Prosthecomicrobium sp. N25: one gene and its partner. Each later gene encodes a partner of the first gene's protein in a complex. Links are inferred from orthologs where the notes say so. Each region holds a gene or a part of one and is shown on either strand. Other genes may lie near its edges.

Region 1 (9,814 bases):
CCCTTGTCTCAGGACGAGCCGCGGCCGAGCCATCCCCCGATCCGCTCCACCGCCTCCGCCACGTCGGCCTCCGTGCCCGCGAAGGAGAATCGCATGAAGCCGTGGCCGCGGGCGCCGTCGAAGTCGGGGCCCGGGGTCGCGGCAACGCCGGCCTCCACCAGCATGCGGCGCGAGAAGTCCAGGCTGTCGTTGGAGAAGCGCTTGACGGAGGCGTAGACGTAGAAGGCCCCGTCCACCGGCAGGAGTTCGTCGAAGCCGATCCGCGGCAAACGATCGAGGAGAAGCGCCCGGTTCACCGCGTAGGAGGCCTTCACGGCGTCGAGTTCGAGCGTGGAGGCCGGATCGAAGGCCGCCACGGCCGCCCGCTGCGAGATCTCGTTGTTGGAGAGTGTGAGATTCTGCGCCAGCCGGTCGACCGGACGGACCAGCACCTCCGGCAGCACCATCCAGCCGATCCGCCAGCCGGTCATGCAGTAGTACTTGGAGAAGCTGTTCACCACGATTGCCCGCGGCGAGAAGGACAGCGCCGTCCGCTGTTCGCCCGCGAAGACGAGGCCGTGGTAGATCTCGTCCGAGATGAACCAAAGCCCCAGCTCGTCGGCGACCTCGATGAGCGCCTGCAGGGCCTCGGGCGTGTACATGGTGCCGGTCGGGTTCGCCGGGCTGGCGATCAGGATGCCGTGGAGCGGCCGCACGGCATGCGCCGCCCGGATCATGTCGGGCGTGAGCGTCCAGCGGGTCGCCGCCGTGGTCTCGATCTCGACCGCCTCGAGCCCGAGCGCGCCGAGGAGATTGCGGTACGCCGGGTAGCCGGGCGTCGGCAGGGCGACGCGCGCGCCGACGTCGAAGGCGGCCAGGAACGCCAGGGTGAAGGCCCCCGAGGAGCCGGCCGTGACGGCGATGCGCTCCGGCGCGACCGCCACCCCGTAGGTCCGGGCGTAGTGCGCCGCGATCGCCTCCCGCAGCGGCCGGATCCCCATCGCCTCCGTGTAGCCGAGCCGCCCCGACCGCAGCGCCGCCTCGGCCGCCGCGATCACCGGCCGCGGCGCCGGCGCCCCCGGCTGACCGACCTCCATGCGCACGACCCGGTGCCCCTGCCGCTCCCGCTCGACGGCGGCCGCCAGCACCTCCATGGCGATGAAGGGCTCGACGCGGCTGCGGGACGAGGGTTCGAACGGCATGGGGCTCCTCCGGACACCCTCCCCTTACCAGTCCCGCCCGCCCCCGCGAAGCCCCGACGCCACAGCCCGCTCACCGTCGCGGGCGACCGGTCCTCAAGGAAAGTTGAATAGGACGGCCGCGCGCCCTATTCGTGCCGTAAGCCGCGGCGCCCTATAACGCGCAAGCGGCGCGCCGCGCGCCCCGGAGATCCGTTCCCATGCGATTTGCCCCGACCGCCCTCCTTCTCGCCGGCGCCCTGGCGCTCGCTCCCCTGTCGGCCCGGCCGGCGGTCGCCGCCGAGGCGCTGAGCGCGGACCAGAAGGCCGCGGTGGAGAAGCTCGTCCACGACTACATCCTGGCCAATCCGGAGATCGTCGAGGAGGCCCTGAACCTTCTGGAGAAGCGCAAGGCCGACCAGGCCGCCGCCCAGCAGAAGCAGACGATCTCGGAGAAGTCCGGCGTCCTCTTCAACTCCGCCCGCCAGGTCGTCCTCGGCAATCCGAAGGGCGACGTCACGGTCGTCGAGTTCTTCGACTACAACTGCGGATACTGCAAACGCGCGCTCGGCGACATGATGGCGCTGATCAACGAGGACAAGAACATCCGCTTCGTCCTCAAGGAATTCCCCGTCCTCGGACCGGGCTCGGTCGAGGCCGCCCAGGTGGCCGCCGCCGTCAACCGCGTCGCACCGCAGAAGTATCTCGACTTCCACCAGACCCTGCTGCTCGGCCGTGGCGAGGCCAACAAGGCCAAGGCGCTCGAGGCCGCCGCCTCCGTCGGCATCGACCGCAAGAGGGTCGAGGCGGAGCTCTCCCACCCGGAGATCGCCGCGACCATCGAGGAATCCTACGCCCTCGCCAACGGCCTCGGCCTGACCGGCACCCCCTCCTACGTGGTCGGCGAGTCGATCGTGCCCGGCGCCATCGGCCATGACCGGCTGAAGCAGCGCATCGCCGAAGCCCGCTGCGGCCAGACGACCTGCTGATCACGATTCCCAGGAAGCCATGAGGCGTCCGGCCGGGCCCCCCGCCGGACGCCTTTTTCTTTGCCCGGACTGCCCGATGGCGCCGATCAGGCCATTTGCGCGGGCATGACCGCCGGCGGGGCGGGGTTGGTGTCCTTCAGGATCGTCCCCAGCGGCCGGACCAGGCTGCCGCCGACCGGAACGATCGCCCGCGGTTCGTCCAGGAACGGGATCGGGCGGCGGATGACGGGAACTCCCGCGCGTCGAAGATGTAATACTGCCGGTCCGTGTACCGTGCGACCAGGTGGCGGAACGCCGTCCTCCCCGCAGGCCCAGCGCGAAGGGGCTTTCCCTCCGGGGGGCGAGCGCCTATAAAGCGCGCCTCGGAGGATCGGGGCCCACCCCGGCCGGCCGCGAGTCGGGCGACCTCGTCGCCTCCGCTGGCCGCCGATCGGGCACCCGGGGACGCAGGGTCCCCGCGGCCGGGCACCACGGTGCCCGGGCGGGGGGATCGGCGGCCCGCCTCCCGGGCAGCGGCGCGGCTCCGCGCCCGCACGCCCTCGGCACCTCGCCCGAACCGGGAAGGCTCAGTCGATCCAACATGGCCAATTCCAAGAAACCGTTCGATACCGACCTGATCCGCGATCTGGCGATGCTGATCGCCGAGACGGACCTGACCGAGATCGAAGTCTCCCAGGGCGACCTGCGCATCCGGGTGGCTCGGAACGTCACTATCACGGCGCCGGTCCACGTGGCCGCGCCCCAGTCGGTCGCCGCGCCGGCCGTCGCGCAGCCCGCGCCCGTGCCCGCCGGCCTGGCGCCGAAGGCGGCGGCGGGCGAGCCCGACTACACCAGCCACCCCGGCCTGGTGAAGTCCCCCATGGTGGGCACGGCCTACCGCGCCTCAGAGCCCGGCTCGCCGCCCTTCGTCGAGATCGGCTCCAAGGTCCGTGAAGGCCAGACGCTGCTCATCGTCGAGGCGATGAAGACCATGAACCAGATCCCCGCCCCGCGCGCCGGCACGGTCACCGCCATCCTGTTCGACGACGCCTCCCCGATCGAATACGGCGAACCGCTCGTCGTGATCGAGTGAGCGAGGCGCGGATGTTCAACAAGATCCTGATCGCCAACCGCGGCGAGATCGCCCTCCGGGTGCTGCGCGCCTGCAAGGAGCTCGGCATCAAGACCGTCGCGGTGCACTCGACCGCCGATGCCGACGCCATGCACGTCCGCCTCGCCGACGAGAGCGTCTGCATCGGGCCGCCGCCGGCGCGGGAGAGCTACCTGAACATCCCCCAGCTCGTCGCCGCCTGCGAGATCACCGGCGCCGACGCGGTCCACCCCGGCTACGGCTTCCTGAGCGAGAACGCCCGCTTCGCCGAGATCGTCGAGGCGCACGGCGTGAAGTTCATCGGCCCCTCGGCCGAGCACATCCGCATCATGGGCGACAAGATCGAGGCCAAGCGCACGGCGGAGCGCCTCGGCATCCCGGTCGTTCCCGGCTCGGCCGGCGGGGTCGCCAACGAGCAGGAGGCGATCCGCGTCGCCGCCGAGATCGGCTATCCGGTCCTCATCAAGGCGGCGGCCGGCGGCGGCGGTCGCGGCATGAAGGTGGCGAAGACCGAGGACGACCTGCTGGACGCCTTCGCGACCGCCCGCGCCGAGGCCCGCAACGCCTTCGGCGACGACTCCGTCTACATCGAGAAGTATCTCGGCCGCCCGCGCCACATCGAGATCCAGGTGATGGGCGACGGCCAGGGCCACGCCATCCATCTCGGCGAGCGCGACTGCTCCCTGCAGCGCCGGCATCAGAAGATCTGGGAGGAGGCCGGGTCGCCCGCCCTCAACGCCGAGGAGCGCGACCGCATCGGAGGCGTCGTCGCCCGCGCCATTGCCGACCTCGGCTATGCCGGCGCCGGCACGATCGAGTTCCTGTACGAGGACGGCGAGTTCTACTTCATCGAGATGAACACGCGCCTGCAGGTGGAGCATCCGGTCACCGAGGCGGTCACGGGCATCGACCTCGTCAACGAGCAGATCCGCGTCGCCTCCGGGGCGGCGCTCTCGGTGCGCCAGGAGGACGTCAAGTTCAACGGCCACGCCATCGAGTGCCGCATCAACGCCGAAAACCCCGCGACCTTCGCACCCTCCCCCGGCAGGATCTCCTACTTTCATCCGCCGGGCGGCCTCGGCGTGCGGGTCGATTCCGGCGTCTACCAGGGCTACGCCATCCCGCCCTACTACGACAGCCTGATCGGCAAGCTGATCGTCCACGGCCGCAACCGCGTCGAGTGCATGATGCGCCTCAGGCGCTGCCTCGACGAGTTCGTCGTCGACGGCATCGACACGACCATTCCCCTTTTCCGCAAACTGGTCGACAATCAGGATATCGCGAACGGGATGTACGACATCCACTGGCTCGAGCGGTATCTCGCCACCAAGCCGTTCGAAGCCGACATTTGAGCGGGGCGGCGCATGGCCGGCCGTGAACGACACGTCGAGATCACCGCGGACGTGCTGCTGCGGGCCTATGCTGTCGGCATCTTCCCCATGGCCGAGTCCGCCGAGGACCCGGGCCTCTTCTGGGTCGAGCCGGAGCGGCGCGGGATCATCCCGCTCGATGGCTTCCGCCTGCCCCGGCGCCTCGCCCGCACCGTGCGCTCCGACCGCTTCGAGATCCGCTGCGACACGGACTTCCTGGCGGTGATCGACGGCTGCGCCGAGCCGGCCCCGGGGCGCCGCAAGACCTGGATCAACGCCCGCATCCGGCGCCTCTACCACGACCTCTTCAAGATGGGCCGGGCCCATACGGTCGAGGCCTGGTCGGGCGGCGCGCTCGTCGGCGGGCTCTACGGCGTCTCCATCGGCGGCGCCTTCTTCGGCGAGAGCATGTTCTCCCGCGAGACCGACGCCTCGAAGGTGAGCCTCGTCCACCTCGTCGCGCGGCTGAAGGCCGGCGGCTACCGCCTGCTCGACACCCAGTTCGTCACCGAACACCTCGCCACCTTCGGCGCCCTCGAGGTGTCCCGCCGCGAATACCAGCGCCTCTTGGAGAAGGCCCTGCCGATCGAGGCCGACTTCGCCGCCCTGCCCCTGACCGGCGTCACCGGCGCGACCGTCGTCGACCTGGTCAGCGCCCCAACCCCGCCGACCCCGAAATCGTGACTGCGCCGCGCGGCCGGACGGGCGTAGACTGGCCCGGTCGGAACGCGGGGAGCGGGCCGCCTCGGTCTCCGTCTCGCGCTCGACGAGGAGGACGGCCATGCACATCTCAGGGTCCAGCCAGTCCGGTTACGAGGTGACCGGCCTGTTCGGCGACGTCGACAGCTTCGAGACCGCCGCCGACAACCTGCTCTCCAGGGGTTTCGACCTCTCCGACCTCAGCGTCGAGGGCGCCCGCCGGCTCGTCCGGTCGGGCTTCGGCGAGGCCGCCCGCGTCGAGCCCTGCCGCCTGCCCTATATCCAGCGCGAGAGCCTCGGGGATGCCGAGGGGGGCATCCTCGGCGCGTCCGTGTATGTGCCGGCCATGCTGGGCGCCGTGGTGGTCGCCGCCACGGGCGGCACGGTGCTGGCGGCCGCGGGCGCCGCGGCCATCGCCGGCGGCCTCGGCGCCGCCCTGGGCACCGGCATCGCCTGGCGCATGGGCCACCGCCACCGCGCCCGCGTCGCCGACGACATCCGGCGCGGCGGGCTGAAGCTCTGCGTCGACGCCGCGTCGGCCGAGGCCGCTGCTTCCGCGCGCGCGGTCCTGGCCGAATGCGGCGCCACCGGCATCGTCCTGCGCGAACTCGAGCAGGAGCCCGAGGAGACGCCCGAGCAGCGCTTCGCGCCGGTCATCGAGCCGACCCGCCGGATCCCCTACTGAAGGCCGTCGCGGCCCCTGCCCGAGGCTTGCCCCTCCGTCCGCCTGCGGACGGAGGCGCAGTTCAGGCCGCCTTCGGCGCCAGGCTGAAGACGTTCACGGGCTCCTCCGCATAGCTCCGCTCGATCGAGCGGATGAAGGCGGCGGCCCGGTCGAGGTCCTTCACCAGCTCCTCGAGCTTCGGCACCTCGGCCTCGGTCGGCAGGCGGAGGCCGAGCACCTCCATGCGGGTCTTGAAGGGCAGTTCGGTCATGGTCGTGTCCTCGCGTGTGTGAAGGGACGGGTCAGGCGGCGAGCGCCTCGATGGTGGCGAAGGCGGGCCGGACGGCCCGATACTGGGTCGCGGTCTCGAAGGCGTCGCCGGCCTTGAGGGCGACATGGTCCTCGAAGGGCCGCGCCACGATCTGCAGCGACAGCGGCAGACCGGCCGCCGAGTAGCCCGAGCAGATCGAGTGGGCCGGGAATCCTGTCACGTTGAAGGGTCGCGTATAGGACGCCCCGAAGGAGAGCGGGCCGTCCGGATCGAACTTCGGCGCCACGTCGACGACCGTCGGCAGGATCATGACGTCGACCTCGCGCATCGCCGCGCTCATCTCGGCGACGAGCCGGGTCCGGTGCCGGAGCGCCGAGACGTGGTCGCTGGCCTTGACGAAGGCCCCGGCCATCAGCCGCCCGCGCCCGCTCGCCCCGTAGAGCTCCGGCGTCGCCTTCAACGTCTTGGCGTGGAACGCGAAAGCCTCCGCCCGCGAGATGAGCGAGCCCGCGGCGTTGTAGTGCTCCATCGGCGACAGGGTCACGTCCGACATCACGGCCCCGAGCGACTGGAAGACCGCGATGGCCGCCTCCACGGCCGCGCCCGTCTCCGCGCTCGGCAGTACGTCCTTCTCGAAGAAGTGCCGGATGACGCCGATCCTGAGGCCCTTCACGCCGGTGCCGATCGCGCCGGCGAAATCCGGCACGGGCACGTCGGCGCTGCCCGGATCGAGCGGGTCGTAGCCGGCGAGCACCTCCATCATCAGCGCGCAGTCCTCGCTGGTCCAGGCCATCGGGCCGCCGTGGTCCATGGTGAAGGAGAGCGGCAGGATCCCGCGCCGGCTGACGCGCCCGTAGGTCGGCTTCAGCCCCGCGATGCCGCACCAGGCGGCCGGGTTGCGGATGGAGCCGCCCGTGTCGGTGCCCATCGCCCCGGTGCAGAGTCCGGTGGCGACCGCCGCGCCGGAGCCGCTGGACGAACCGCCCGGCTGCCGCTCGAGGTCCCACGGATTGCGCGCCGGCGGCCAGGGCAGGTCGAAGGACGGCCCGCCGATGGCGAATTCCATCGTCGACAGCTTGCCGATCATGATCGCGCCGGCCGCCTTCAGGAGCTGCACCGTGCGCGCGTCCTCGGCCGGGACGTGGTCGCGGTAGAGCGCCGAATGCCCGGTCGTCGCGATGCCGGCCGTGTTGTAGATGTCCTTGAGCCCGATCGGGATGCCGTGCAGCGGCCCCTTCCAGCCCCCCGCCGCGATCTCCGCTTCGGCCTTCTTGGCCTCCGCGAGCGCGCTCTCGGCGAGGACCAGGATGAAGGCGTTGAGCTTCGGGTCGAGCGCCTCGATCCGTGCAAGGTAGGCCTTGGTGAGCTCGACGGGCGACAGCTTGCGGACGCGGATCAGCCGGGCGGCCTCCGCGATGGTGAGGAAATGCAGGTCGGTCATGGGTCGGGTCCTCGGCGGCGCGGCGGTCACTCGGCCGCGATCGCCGCGGGCGCGGCGGTCGCGAAGGCGGGACGGAGGGAGCGGAAGTCGGTGGCCTTCTCGTAGGCGTCGCCGGCCTTGAGGACGAGGGCGTCCTCGAAGGGCCGGCCGGCGATCTGCAGCGACAGCGGCAGCCCGGCCTTGGAGAAGCCGTTGCAGACCGACAGGGCCGGACTGCCCGTGACGTTGAAGACGGCCGTGAAGATCGGCCCGCGGATCACCGCGTCCTCGAAGGTCGGCGCCGGCCGATGCCAGCCGGGCGTGACCACCAGGTCGACCTTGCCGAGCACCGCGGCCATCTCGGCGACGAGCCGCCCGCGATGCCGCATGGCGTTGACGTAGACGTCGGCGTCCAGGAACGCCCCAGCCATGATCCGCCGTCGCGTGATCTCGCCGTAGAGCTCCGGTGTCTTGGTGATCCAGCGCTCGTGGATCGCGAAGGCCTCGGCGCGCGAGATGAGATTGCAGGTGTCGGCATAGTGCTGGAGCGGCGAGACCGTCACGGTCTCGACCGTCGCCCCGAGCCCCTTCAGGACGTCGAGCGAGGCGTCGAAGGCGGCGACCATCTCCGGGTCGGTCTCGAGGTCGGTCTCGAAGAAATGCCGGATGGCGCCGATCTTCAGGCCCTTCAGGCCGCCGCCGAGCGCCCCGGCGAAATCCGGCAAGGGCACCTTCGCGCTCGCCGGGTCGAGCGGGTCGTGGCCGGCCAGGGCCTGCATCATCAGCGCGCAATCCTCGGCGGTCCAGCACATCGGGCCGCCGTGATCGAGGCTGAAGGAGAGCGGCAGGATGCCCCGCCGGCTGACGAGCCCGTAGGTCGGCTTGTGCCCGGCGATGCCGCACATCGCCGCCGGCCAGCGGATCGAGCCGCCCGTGTCGGTGCCCATGGACCCTGTGCACAGGCCGGCCGCGATCGCCGCGCCCGAGCCGGACGAGGAGCCGCCCGGGATGTGGTCGAGGTTCCACGGGTTGCGCGCCGGTGGCCACGGCAGGTCGAAGCAGGGGCCGCCCGTGGCGAACTCGTGGGTGGCGAGCTTGCCCAGGATGACGGCGCCCGCCGCCCTGAGCTTGGCGACCGTGACGGCGTCCTCGGACGGCACATGGTCCTTGAAGAGCGCCGAGTGCCCCGTCGTGGCGACGCCGGCCGTGTTGTAGATGTCCTTGAGGCCGATCGGAATGCCGTGCAGAGGCCCTTTCCAGCCGCCCGCCGCGATCTCGGCCTCCGCCTTGGCGGCCTCGGCCAGGGCGCTCTCCTCCATCAACAGGATGAAGGCGTTGAGCTTGCCGTCGAGGCGCTTGACGCGCTCGATGAAGACCTTGGTCAGGTCGACGGGCGACAGCTTGCGCGCTTGGATGAGCGCGGAAGCCTCGGCGATGGTCAGGAAGGCGAGGTCGGTCATGGCGGGCTCCAGGCGAATGCCGGCCGACGCCCCTCCGGGCCCGAGCGATTGTGTACAACAAATCCGCTCGGCACCCCGAAGAATGCGATCGGCCGGCCTTGCGGCGGCGAACGATCCGACCCTTCGATCGCAAGCTCCATGCCAAGCCACCCCATCCGGCGCGGCACGCGGGCAGACGGGACGCTTCCGGACTGAACGAATTGGATTATTTCAGGAGATCAGGCCGCAGCCTGACGCCCGCCGACAATGCGATGCCGCCGCGGCCCGGGACCAGGCGACGCCCTCATTGTATCCAAAATGACTGCCGGATAGACAACTGCCCGCCAAACGGCCAGCGCTACTGCTTCGCCGCGGTCGCCTCGCCCGACTGCGCGCGGCACTCGGTCAGCCAGATGTCGTAGACCGGGTGCTCGACCGCGTGCAGGCCGGGGCTGTCGGCGAACATCCAGCCCGTGAAGATCCGCCGGATCTTGTTGTCGAGGGTGATCTCGTCGACCTCGACGAAGGAGGTCGTGAGCGGCGCGATGGTGGAGGGCCGGGCGTAGCAGACCCTCGGCGTGACCTGCAGGGCCCCGAATTGCACCGTCTCGCCGATCGCCACGTCGAAGGCGATGATCCGCCCGGTGATCTTGTCGAGCCCCGAGAAGGTCGCGAAGGGCTGCGAGATCTTCGTGCCGTCCTCGGGCGAGGGCGG
Region 2 (9,797 bases), on another replicon or contig:
CGGGCGGCCCGCCAACGCCCTCGTGCTGCGCTCTTTCGGCAAGGCCTACGGGCTCGCCGGCGTCCGGCTCGGCTTTGCGCTCGGCCCGGACGCCCTGGTCGAGGGGCTGCGCGCCGCCCTCGGCCCCTGGGCGGTGCCGGGACCCGCCATCGCGGTCGGCCGGGCCGCCCTGTCGGATTCGGCCTGGCTCGAGGCCGCCGTCTCCCGGCTCGCCCGGGATGCCGCGCGCCTGGACGCCCTGCTCGGCCCGGCAGGCTTCGAGGTCGTCGGCGGCTCCGCGCTCTACCGCCTGGCCCGCAGCCCGGATGCGCCCGCGCTGCGCGTGCGGCTCGGCGGCGCCGGCATCCTGGTCCGGCGCTTCGAGGACCCGTCCCTGCTGCGCTTCGGCATGCCGGGCGACGAGTCCGCCTGGACGCGCCTCGCCGCGGCGCTGAAAGGACCGCCAAGGACTGAAATTTCTTAACCCCCGCCATCTAGAATTTCAGCCGTCGAACTCCCCACCACGGAGCGGGCGGCGCCATGGCGGACGCGGCACCAGCGGTTTCGGATTCCAGGCCGGCGCGCCGCGCCGATCCGCTCTTCGTGGCCCTGCCGCTCGCCGCCACCGCGATCGGCCTGATGCTTCTCGCCACGCTCTGGCGGCTCGACCCGGACGGCTTCTCGCCCGCCGCCAACACGCTCCCGCAATGGGACTTCACCAATCTCTGGGCCGGAGGCACCCTGGCGGCCGAGGGCCGGATCGCGACCCTCTTCGACGTCGAGGCCTACCGGGCCGCTCTGCGCGAACTCTACCTCGCCCGCATCGGTAACCAGGAATGGAGCTACCCGCCCTCCATCCTGCTGCTTGCCGTGCCCCTCGCGGGCTTGCCGCTCGCCGAGAGCCACCTCGTGTTCACCCTGGGCGGACTGGCGCTCCTCGGCTGGGTCCTGCACCGGGCGGGGGCGCCGCCCTGGGTGATCGCGGTCGCACTCCTCGCCCCGGCGGTCTGGCGCAACGCCCTTCTCGGCCAGCACGGCGCCTGGACGGCCGCGCTCCTCCTCGGCGGCCTCCTCGCCGTCGAGCGCCGCCCGGTCCTCGCCGGCTGCCTCTTCGGCCTCCTGACCCTCAAGCCCCAGATGGGTCTCCTGGTCCCGATCTGTCTCCTGGCCGCCGGCCAGTGGCGCGCGATCCTGTCCGCGGGCCTGGTGGCCGCGGCCGTGGCGGTCCTGACCGCGATCCTCTTCGGCCTCGAGGCCTGGCACCTGTTCTGGATCGAGACTCGCCCGCTGATGACCGCCATCCTGGAGGCGCCCTACCCGCAGGGCTACCAGGTGAACTGCGTCACGGTCTTCATGATGGCCCGCTCGCTCGGCGCGGAGCTTTCGGCCGCCTGGGCCCTGCAGGGCCTCGCCGCCGCGATCTCGGCGGGTCTCGCCTGGCGGCTCTGGCGGGATCCCGCCGCCGATCCCCTGGCCCGCGCGGTCGCCACCGCTGGCCTCGGCCTCCTGGCGACCCCGTACGGATACCTCTACGACATGGTCGCCCTGTCGGCCGCCGTCACGCTGCTGGCCGCCCGACGCGGCCGTTTCGCGCTACCCCTCGCGGCCCTGTGGCTGTGGCCGGCGGTCTCGCCCGCCGTCGTCGCCCATGTCGGCCTCCTGGGACCGCTGGCGATCGCCGGGGCGGTCTGGTCCGCCCTCCGGGACGACCGCCCGGCCGCCCGCGACGGCGGTCAGCCTTCCGTCCGGTTCCCCCCGCCGAATCCCGGGAGCGTCCAGCCGAACGCCAGCGCCCCCGCCCTGACCGCGAAGGCCAACGCCGCCCCCGCGAGCGCCGGCACCGGCGAGGGCACGCCGGCGAGACCGAGGCCCACGTAGGTGGCGGCCCCCGTCAGGGCCGCGGTGGCATAGATCTCGCGCGTCAGCAGGATCGACGGCTCGCCCGCGATCACGTCGCGCACGATCCCCCCGAAGGTCGCCGTCATCACCCCCATGGTCAGGGCGACCAGCGGGGCGGCGCCGGCCGCGGTCGCTTTCGCGGCGCCCATCACGGCGTAGGCCGCGAGCCCGACCGCGTCGAGCCAGAGGAGCGCGGTGAGCCGCCAGGCCGGCCCCGTCCCGGTCAGCCACACCGCCAGCGCCGCCAGAAGCGAGACCGCGAGATAGCCCGAATCGCCGACCCAGAACACCGGGACGCCGAGGAGCAGGTCGCGCAGCGTGCCTCCGCCCACCCCCGTGACCGCGGCGAAGACCCCGAAGGTGACGATGTCGTGCCGCAACCGGGCGGCCGCGAGCGCGCCCGTGGCGGCGAAGAGCGCCACGCCGGCATAGTCGGCGAGCTGGAAGAGCGGGACGTCGAGGGTCGGGAGGTCGAGCGCCATGGGGGTCCGGTCCGGTGGTGCGGACCGGTGTCGCACGGCCCGGCGCGGCGCTCAATGCGCCGGCGAGGCCTCGCCGCGGGGCAGCAGGACCTCCGCCGTGAGCCCGCCCCCGGCCGTCTCCGACAAGGTGAGCCGCCCGCCGTAGCTGACCACCAGGTCGTCCACGATGGAGAGGCCGAGCCCCGAGCCCTGCACCGATTCGTCGAGCCGGATGCCGCGCATGAGCACGCTCTCGCGCCGCTCCTCCGGCACCCCGGGCCCGTCGTCGGCCACGACCAGCCGGACCTTGTCGCCGGCGAGCCCGGCCGTGACCTCGATGCGAGACTTCGCCCACTTGCGCGCGTTGTCGAGGAGATTGCCGAGGATCTCGTTGGCGTCCTCCGCGTGGACCGCCACGCTCAGGCCGGGCGGGACCTCGACGAGCCAGTCGATCTCGTCGCCGCGCGGCAGCCGCTGCATGGCGCCCACCATCCGGTCGAGGGCGCGCGACAGGTCGAGCCGCTGCAGGTAGGGCAGGGCGGCCGCGCGCGACCGGGCGAGCTCGCGCTCGACGAAGCGCGACATGCCGGTGATCTCCGCGTCGATCGCCTCGGCCGAGCCCATCTCGCCGCGCTCGCGCAAGGACCGCGACTCGGTCGCCAGCACGGCGAGCGGGGTCTTCAGGCCGTGGGCCAGATCGCCGGCCCGCGCCCGCGCCCGCTCGAGCGCCTGCTCCTGCGCGGCGATCAGGCCGTTGAGTTCGCCGACCAGCGGCGCCACTTCGTCCGGGAAGTCGCCGTCGAGCCGCCGGGCCCGGCCGCCGCGGACCTCCAGGACGAGATCGCGCAGGCCTTCCAGGGGCTTCAGCCCGATCGTGATGGTCAGCCACCCGGCAAGAGTCAGGAAGGCGATGAGGGCGAACAGGAAGGCCGACGCCTCCAGCGCGAAGGTCCGGACCAGCCCGTCGATCTCCGACTTGTCCTCCGCCACGAACAGGCGAAAATGGCGCAGGTCCGAGCCCGCCTCCGCCGCCATCGAGACCCGCCGCTCCAGCCCGAGCAGGACCTGGTCGCCGGGCCCGTCGACCGTCATCGGCACGTTCTGCGGCTGGTTCTCCGGCGGGATCGGCAGGACCTGGTCCCACAGCGACCGCGACCGCGCCTTCGCCTCGCCGTTCTCGACGATCTGCCAGTAGAGGCCGGAGAGCGGGCGGGTGAAGCGCGGGTCGGCGAGGTCGTCGATCACGATCGGACCGCTCTCGCCGACCCGGAGCAGGGCCGTGAGCTGGTCGAGATGCGCCGTGACTTCCTGGACCAGCCGGCGCTCGACGTGCCGCTCGGCCAGGACCACGAGCGCCACCCCGGCCGCCGCGACGGCGATGACCGTCGAGACTGCCGCCGACAGGATGAGGCGAAGACGGAGCGACCCGCGCGTCAAGGCCCGGGCTCAGTCCGAGGAGACGAGATAGCCGTGTCCCCGCCGGGTCTCGATCACGTCCGAGCCCACCTTGCGGCGGACGCGGCCGACCAGCACCTCGAGAGCGTTGGAATCCGGCTCGACGTCCTCATGGTAGATGTGCTCGACCAGTTCGGCCCGGCTGACCACCCGTCCGCGATGATGGAGCAGGTAGGAGAGGAGCCGGAACTCCAGGGGCGACAGCGGCACCGCTTGGCCGTCCACGGACGCGCGCGCCCGCCGGGTGTCGAGCGTGATGCCGCGCGCCGAGAGGACCGGGCTCGCCCGGCCCGCCGATCGGCGGATCAGCGCCCGCACCCGGGCCACGACCTCTTCCATCCGGAACGGCTTGACCAGGTAGTCGTCTGCTCCCGCGTCGATGCCTTCGACCCGGTCGGTCCAGCTGCCGCGCGCCGTCAGGATCAGGATCGGGACGTCGCGCCCGCTCTCCCGCCAGCGCTTGAGGACCTGCAGCCCGTCGAGCTTCGGCAGCCCGAGGTCGAGCACGATGGCGTCGAAGTCCTCCGTGTCGCCGCGGAACCATGCGGTCTCGCCGTCCGCCGCCTCTTCGACGACGTAGCCGGCATTCTTGAGTTGCACGGCCAGGTCCCGACGGATCCTGTCTTCGTCTTCCACCACCAGTACCCGCATCACTTCAGCTCTTCGTTCAGAACCTCAGCCGTGGCGGCGTCGACCGTGACCACCCGATAGCGCCCGCTCTCGGTCAGAAGTGTCATGGCGTAGACCCACCGTCCGTCGGCCCGGTCGAATCCGATCCCGATGAACGCATCGGTGCCGATTTTGACCGTGGCCAGGATTTCGTCCAGTGGCTTGACCTCGCCGCGGGCGAGTGCCGCGAGTGCGGCTTCGTGGTCGGCCACCGCGCTCTGTGCGGCGGCGGGTACGACGGCGGCGAGGAGGGCCGCCGCGCAGAGGAGGGACCGCGGGTCGGGGCGCATGGAAGGAGATCCTTGTCGCCGCGATAATAGGACATTGCGGCTGTCCGGTGACTGACCGAAGGGTCGGGCCGGCTTTTTTCGGCCCCTGCGTTCCGCGGTGGACGCGACGGCCTCGGCGTGCCAAGGATCCTCTCGCGAGACGAGAGCCGGACCCATGAGCCTCCTGGTCAAGATCTGCGGACTGAAGACGCCCGAGACCGTGGCCGCCGCCCTCGAGGCCGGCGCCGACATGGTCGGCTTCGTCTTCTTCCCGCGCAGCCCCCGCAACGTCTCGCTGACCGAGGCCGCCCTGCTGGCGGAGCCGGTGCGCGGCCGTGCCGGCATTGTGGCGCTGACCGTGGACGCGACCGACGACGATCTCGCCGCCATCGTCGACGTCCTCCGGCCCGACCTCCTGCAGTTGCACGGCGCCGAGACCCCGAAGCGGGCCGCCGCCGTCCGGGCCCGCTTCGGCGTGCCGGTCATGAAGGCCGTCCGGATCGCCGAGGCCGCCGACCTCGCCCCGGTGGCGGCCTTCGCGCCGCATGTCGACCGCTTCCTCTTCGACGCCAAGCCGCCGCCCGCGCTGGCGGGCGCGCTCCCGGGCGGCAACGGCCTCGCCTTCGACTGGCGCCTCGTCCGCGATCTTGACCCCGGCCGGCCCTATATGCTTTCCGGGGGCCTGGACCCCGCGAACGTCGCCCGCGCGATCGCGGTGACCCGGACCCCGGCCGTCGACGTATCATCGGGCGTGGAGAGCGCGCCGGGCGTCAAGGACCCCGACCGGATCCGCGCCTTCCTGCGCGAGGCGCGCGCCGGCGCGGCCGGTGCGGCCGGCGAAGCCGCCGCGTGAGCCCGCGCCGAGAATTTGCTTGAGGAAAGAGCCCGTGACCATCGCCCCGAACACCTTCCGCGCCGGCCCCGACGAGCGCGGCTTCTTCGGCCTCTACGGCGGCCGCTTCGTCGCCGAGACGCTGATGCCGCTGATCCTGGAGCTGGAGAAGGCCTACGAGGAGGCCCGCAACGACCCGGCCTTCCAGGCCGAGCTGAAGCACCTCGGCACCCACTACACCGGCCGCCCGAGCCCGCTCTACTTCGCCGAGCGGCTGACCGCGCATTTCGGCGGCGCCAAGATCTACTTCAAGCGCGACGAGCTGAACCACACCGGCAGCCACAAGATCAACAACTGCCTCGGCCAGATCCTGCTCGCCCGCCGCATGGGCAAGACCCGCATCATCGCCGAGACCGGCGCCGGCCAGCACGGCGTCGCCTCGGCCACCGTCTCGGCCCGCTTCGGCTATCCCTGCATCGTCTACATGGGCGCCACCGACGTCGAGCGCCAGGCGCCGAACGTCTTCCGCATGAAGCTGCTCGGCGCCACCGTGAACCCGGTCACCTCCGGCGCCGGCACCCTCAAGGACGCCATGAACGAGGCGCTCCGCGACTGGGTCACCAACGTCGAGGACACCTACTACATCATCGGCACGGCGGCCGGCCCGCACCCCTATCCGGCGATGGTGCGCGACTTCCAGTCGGTCATCGGCAACGAGGCCAAGGAGCAGATGCTGGGAATGGAGGGCCGCCTGCCCGACGCGCTCGTCGCGGCCGTCGGCGGCGGCTCCAACGCCATCGGCCTGTTCCATCCGTTCCTTGACGACAAGGACGTCGCCATCTACGGCGTCGAAGCCGGCGGCCACGGCATGGACGTGGAGAACGGCCATGCCGCCTCGATGAACGGCGGCCGCCCCGGCGTTCTGCACGGCAACCGCACCTACCTCTTGCAGGACGGCGACGGCCAGATCCTCGAGGGCCACTCGATCTCCGCCGGGCTCGACTACCCCGGCGTCGGCCCCGAGCACTCCTGGCTGCGCGACACCGGGCGCGTCACCTATGTGCCGGCGACCGACAAGGAGGCCCTCGAGGCCTTCCAGCTCTGCACCCGCCTCGAGGGCATCATCCCGGCGCTCGAGCCGAGCCACGCCCTCGCCCACGTCGCCAAGCTCGCCCCCACCATGCACAAGGACCAGATCATCCTCATGAACCTCTGCGGCCGCGGCGACAAGGACGTCTTCACCGTGGCGAAGCACCTGGGCGGGATGTGATCATGACCGAGAGCCGCATCACCCGCCGCTTCGCCGATCTCGCCGCTGAGGGCCGGCCGGCGCTCGTCACCTTTGTGACGGCCGGCGATCCCGACTACGCCACCTCGCTCGCCATCCTGAAGGCGCTGCCCGGAGCCGGCGCGGACGTGATCGAGATGGGCATGCCCTTCTCCGACCCGATGGCGGACGGGCCCGCCATCCAGGCCTCCGGGCGGCGGGCGCTGCTCGGCGGCCAGACCATGGTCCGCACGCTCCAGATGGTGCGCGAATTCCGCGAGACCGACCGGACCACGCCGATCGTGCTGATGGGCTACTACAACCCCATCTATTCCTGGGGACCGGAGGCCTTCCTGGACGCCGCCAAGGCGGCCGGCGTCGACGGCCTGATCATCGTCGACCTGCCGCCCGAGGCCGACGACGAGCTCTGCGTTCCCGCCATGGCGCGCGGCATCAACTTCATCCGGCTGGCGACCCCGACGACCGACGACCGGCGCCTGCCCGCCGTCCTCGCCAACACCTCCGGCTTCGTCTACTACGTCTCGATCCTCGGCATCACCGGCACGGCCTCGCCGGACGCCGTCCGCGTCGCCGGCGCGGTGGAGCGCATCAAGCGCCACACCCGGCTGCCCGTCGCGGTGGGCTTCGGCGTCAAGACAGCCGAACAGGCCCGCACGATCGGTCGCGACGCGGACGGCGTGGTCGTCGGCTCCGCGCTCGTCAATGCCCTCGCGGCGACCCTGGACGCCGAGGGCCGCGCCACCGGTGCGACCGTGCCGGCCGTGACCGCTTTCGTCGCCGATCTCGCCGCGGGCGTCCGCTCGGCCCGCCGGGAAACCGCTGCCTGACGGGTTCGGGCGACCCGATGTCGCCCGCAGGCCGCCGCGCGGCGGGTATCGCCGCTATGGCTCGGATGCAGGCGCGGCGATGCCTTGGCTCTGCCGGAAAGCCGGTGTAGGCACGTGAGAGCACGTGGGGCCCCGGGACTCGGGGCTCCCCAACCGGAGTGGACCCCCGTGAACTGGCTCACCAACGTCGTCCGGCCGAAGATCAAGAGCCTGCTGACGAAGCGCGAGACCCCCGACAATCTCTGGATCAAGTGTCCCGAGACCGGCGAGATGGTCTTCCACCGCGACCTGGAGGCGAACCAGTTCGTCATTCCGTCCTCCGGCTACCACATGCGCATGCCGGCCCGGCGCCGGCTCGAGGTCCTCTTCGACGGCGCCAAATACGAGACCATCCCGGTGCCGGGGGTTCCCGTCGACCCGCTCAAGTTCCGTGACGAGCGCCGCTACACCGACCGGCTGAAGGACGCCAAGGCGAAGACCGGCAACGAGGACGCGGTCCTGCTCGGCCACGGCACCCTCGATGGCCTGACCGTCGTCGCCGCCGTCCAGGACTTCGAGTTCATGGGCGGCTCCCTCGGCATGGCGGCCGGCGAGGCGATCATCGCCGGCATGATGACGGCGCGCGACAAGCTCGCTCCCTTCATCCTCTTCGCGGCCTCCGGCGGCGCGCGCATGCAGGAGGGCATCCTCTCCCTCATGCAGATGCCGCGCACGACGGTGGCCATCCAGGCGCTCCGCGAGGCCCGGCTGCCCTACATCGTCGTGCTCACCAACCCGACGACGGGCGGGGTCACCGCCTCCTACGCCATGCTGGGCGACGTGCACATCGCCGAACCCGGCGCGCTCATCGGCTTCGCCGGCCCGCGCGTGATCGAGCAGACCATCCGCGAGAAGCTGCCGGAAGGGTTCCAGCGCTCCGAGTACCTGCTCCAGCACGGCATGGTCGACATGGTGGTCGGCCGACTGGAGTTGCGCGCGACTTTGTCGCGCCTCTGCCACCTCCTCACCAAGACGCCGAAGGTGCAAGTCGAGGAGCCGGAGGCGGCCCCGACCGAGGCCGCGGCCTGACCCTGGACTTCCCGTCCGGGTCCCGTGACCCGCGTCCGGGTCCCCGACCCGCGTCCGGCCCCTCCCGGTCCGGCGCCAGAGGAGCCTTGAACACCCGATGTCCCCGTCTGCGCTCGACGCCCTGCTCGACCGGCTCACCATGGCGATCCCCGCCGGCTGGGATCTCGGCCTCGACCGCATCGAAAGGCTGCTCGCCACCCTGGGCGACCCCCACAGGCGCATCCCGCCGGTGATCCACATCGCCGGCACCAACGGAAAGGGCTCGGTCACCGCCTTCTCGCGCGCGATCCTGGAGGCGTCGGGCAAGACCTGCCACGTCTACACCTCGCCCCATCTCGTCCGTTTCAACGAGCGGATCCGCCTCGGCCGCCCCGGCGGCGGCAGGCTCGTCGAGGACGACGTCATGGCGGCCGCGATTCTGGAGGCCGAGCGGGCGAACGCCGGCGCGCCGATCACCTTCTTCGAACTGACCACGGTCGCCGCCTTCATGCTCTTCGCCGACAACCCGGCCGACTACACCCTCCTGGAGGTCGGCCTCGGCGGCCGGCTCGACGCCACCAACGTGGTGCCGGCGCCGCTCGTCTCGGCCATCACGTCGATCTCCCTCGACCACGAGAAGTTCCTCGGCGACACCATCGCCGGCATCGCCGAGCAGAAGGCCGGCATCATCAAGCGCGGCGCCGCCGCCGTCTCTTCGCCCCAGGTGCCCGAGGTCGAGGACGTGCTCCGCCGCCGTGCCGCCCGCGAGGGGGTGCGGCTGCGCCTCGGCGGCGAGGACTGGACCGCCGGCCAGGAGAACGGACGGCTCGTCTACCAGGACGAGGACGGGCTCCTCGATCTCTCCGCCCCGCGCCTCCTCGGCCGCCACCAGTACGTCAACGCCGGCACCGCCATCGCGGCCCTGCGCGCCGCCCGGGTCCCGCTGACCACTGATGCCGTCAGCCGCGGCCTGGAGACGGTGGAATGGCCGGCCCGCATGCAGCGGCTCGGCCCCGGGCCGCTCACGGCGCTCGCCCCCGCGGGCGCCGAGGTCTGGCTCGACGGCGGCCA

Evidence for each region.
Region 2: the proteins of accB (region 1) and accD are in contact, whole or in part, in a solved structure (PDB 8UXZ), measured with the Escherichia coli proteins. The link is inferred for Prosthecomicrobium sp. N25 from one-to-one orthologs.

What each region holds. Positions count from the first base shown.
Region 1 is NZ_JBBCAT010000004.1:380,688-390,501, reverse strand. What follows is about bases 1,650-4,472. They hold accB (acetyl-CoA carboxylase biotin carboxyl carrier protein), read left to right. Parts: upstream 1,650-2,726; coding sequence 2,727-3,218; downstream 3,219-4,472. Other genes in these bases: accC (acetyl-CoA carboxylase biotin carboxylase subunit), read left to right, coding at 3,230-4,472; WBG79_RS24030 (DsbA family protein), read left to right, coding at 1,650-2,146. In the rest of the region: WBG79_RS24035 (pyridoxal phosphate-dependent aminotransferase), read right to left, coding at 9-1,181; more of WBG79_RS24030, read left to right, coding at 1,379-1,649; more of accC, read left to right, coding at 4,473-4,588; aat (leucyl/phenylalanyl-tRNA--protein transferase), read left to right, coding at 4,601-5,290; WBG79_RS24010 (hypothetical protein), read left to right, coding at 5,388-5,990; WBG79_RS24005 (hypothetical protein), read right to left, coding at 6,052-6,240; WBG79_RS24000 (amidase), read right to left, coding at 6,272-7,681; WBG79_RS23995 (amidase), read right to left, coding at 7,708-9,120; WBG79_RS23990 (DUF2155 domain-containing protein), read right to left, coding at 9,458-9,814. UniProt on the Escherichia coli protein: This protein is a component of the acetyl coenzyme A carboxylase complex; first, biotin carboxylase catalyzes the carboxylation of the carrier protein and then the transcarboxylase transfers the carboxyl group to form malonyl-CoA.
Region 2 is NZ_JBBCAT010000001.1:604,483-614,279, forward strand. Bases 6,992-9,797 are described here. They hold accD (acetyl-CoA carboxylase, carboxyltransferase subunit beta), read left to right. Parts: upstream 6,992-7,847; coding sequence 7,848-8,747; downstream 8,748-9,797. Other genes in these bases: trpA (tryptophan synthase subunit alpha), read left to right, coding at 6,992-7,679; WBG79_RS02880 (bifunctional folylpolyglutamate synthase/dihydrofolate synthase), read left to right, coding at 8,845-9,797. Also shown: threonine-phosphate decarboxylase CobD, read left to right, coding at 1-463; WBG79_RS02840 (trimeric intracellular cation channel family protein), read right to left, coding at 1,713-2,360; WBG79_RS02845 (HAMP domain-containing sensor histidine kinase), read right to left, coding at 2,412-3,776; WBG79_RS02850 (response regulator transcription factor), read right to left, coding at 3,786-4,445; WBG79_RS02855 (PepSY domain-containing protein), read right to left, coding at 4,445-4,753; WBG79_RS02860 (phosphoribosylanthranilate isomerase), read left to right, coding at 4,908-5,585; trpB (tryptophan synthase subunit beta), read left to right, coding at 5,620-6,834; more of trpA, read left to right, coding at 6,837-6,991.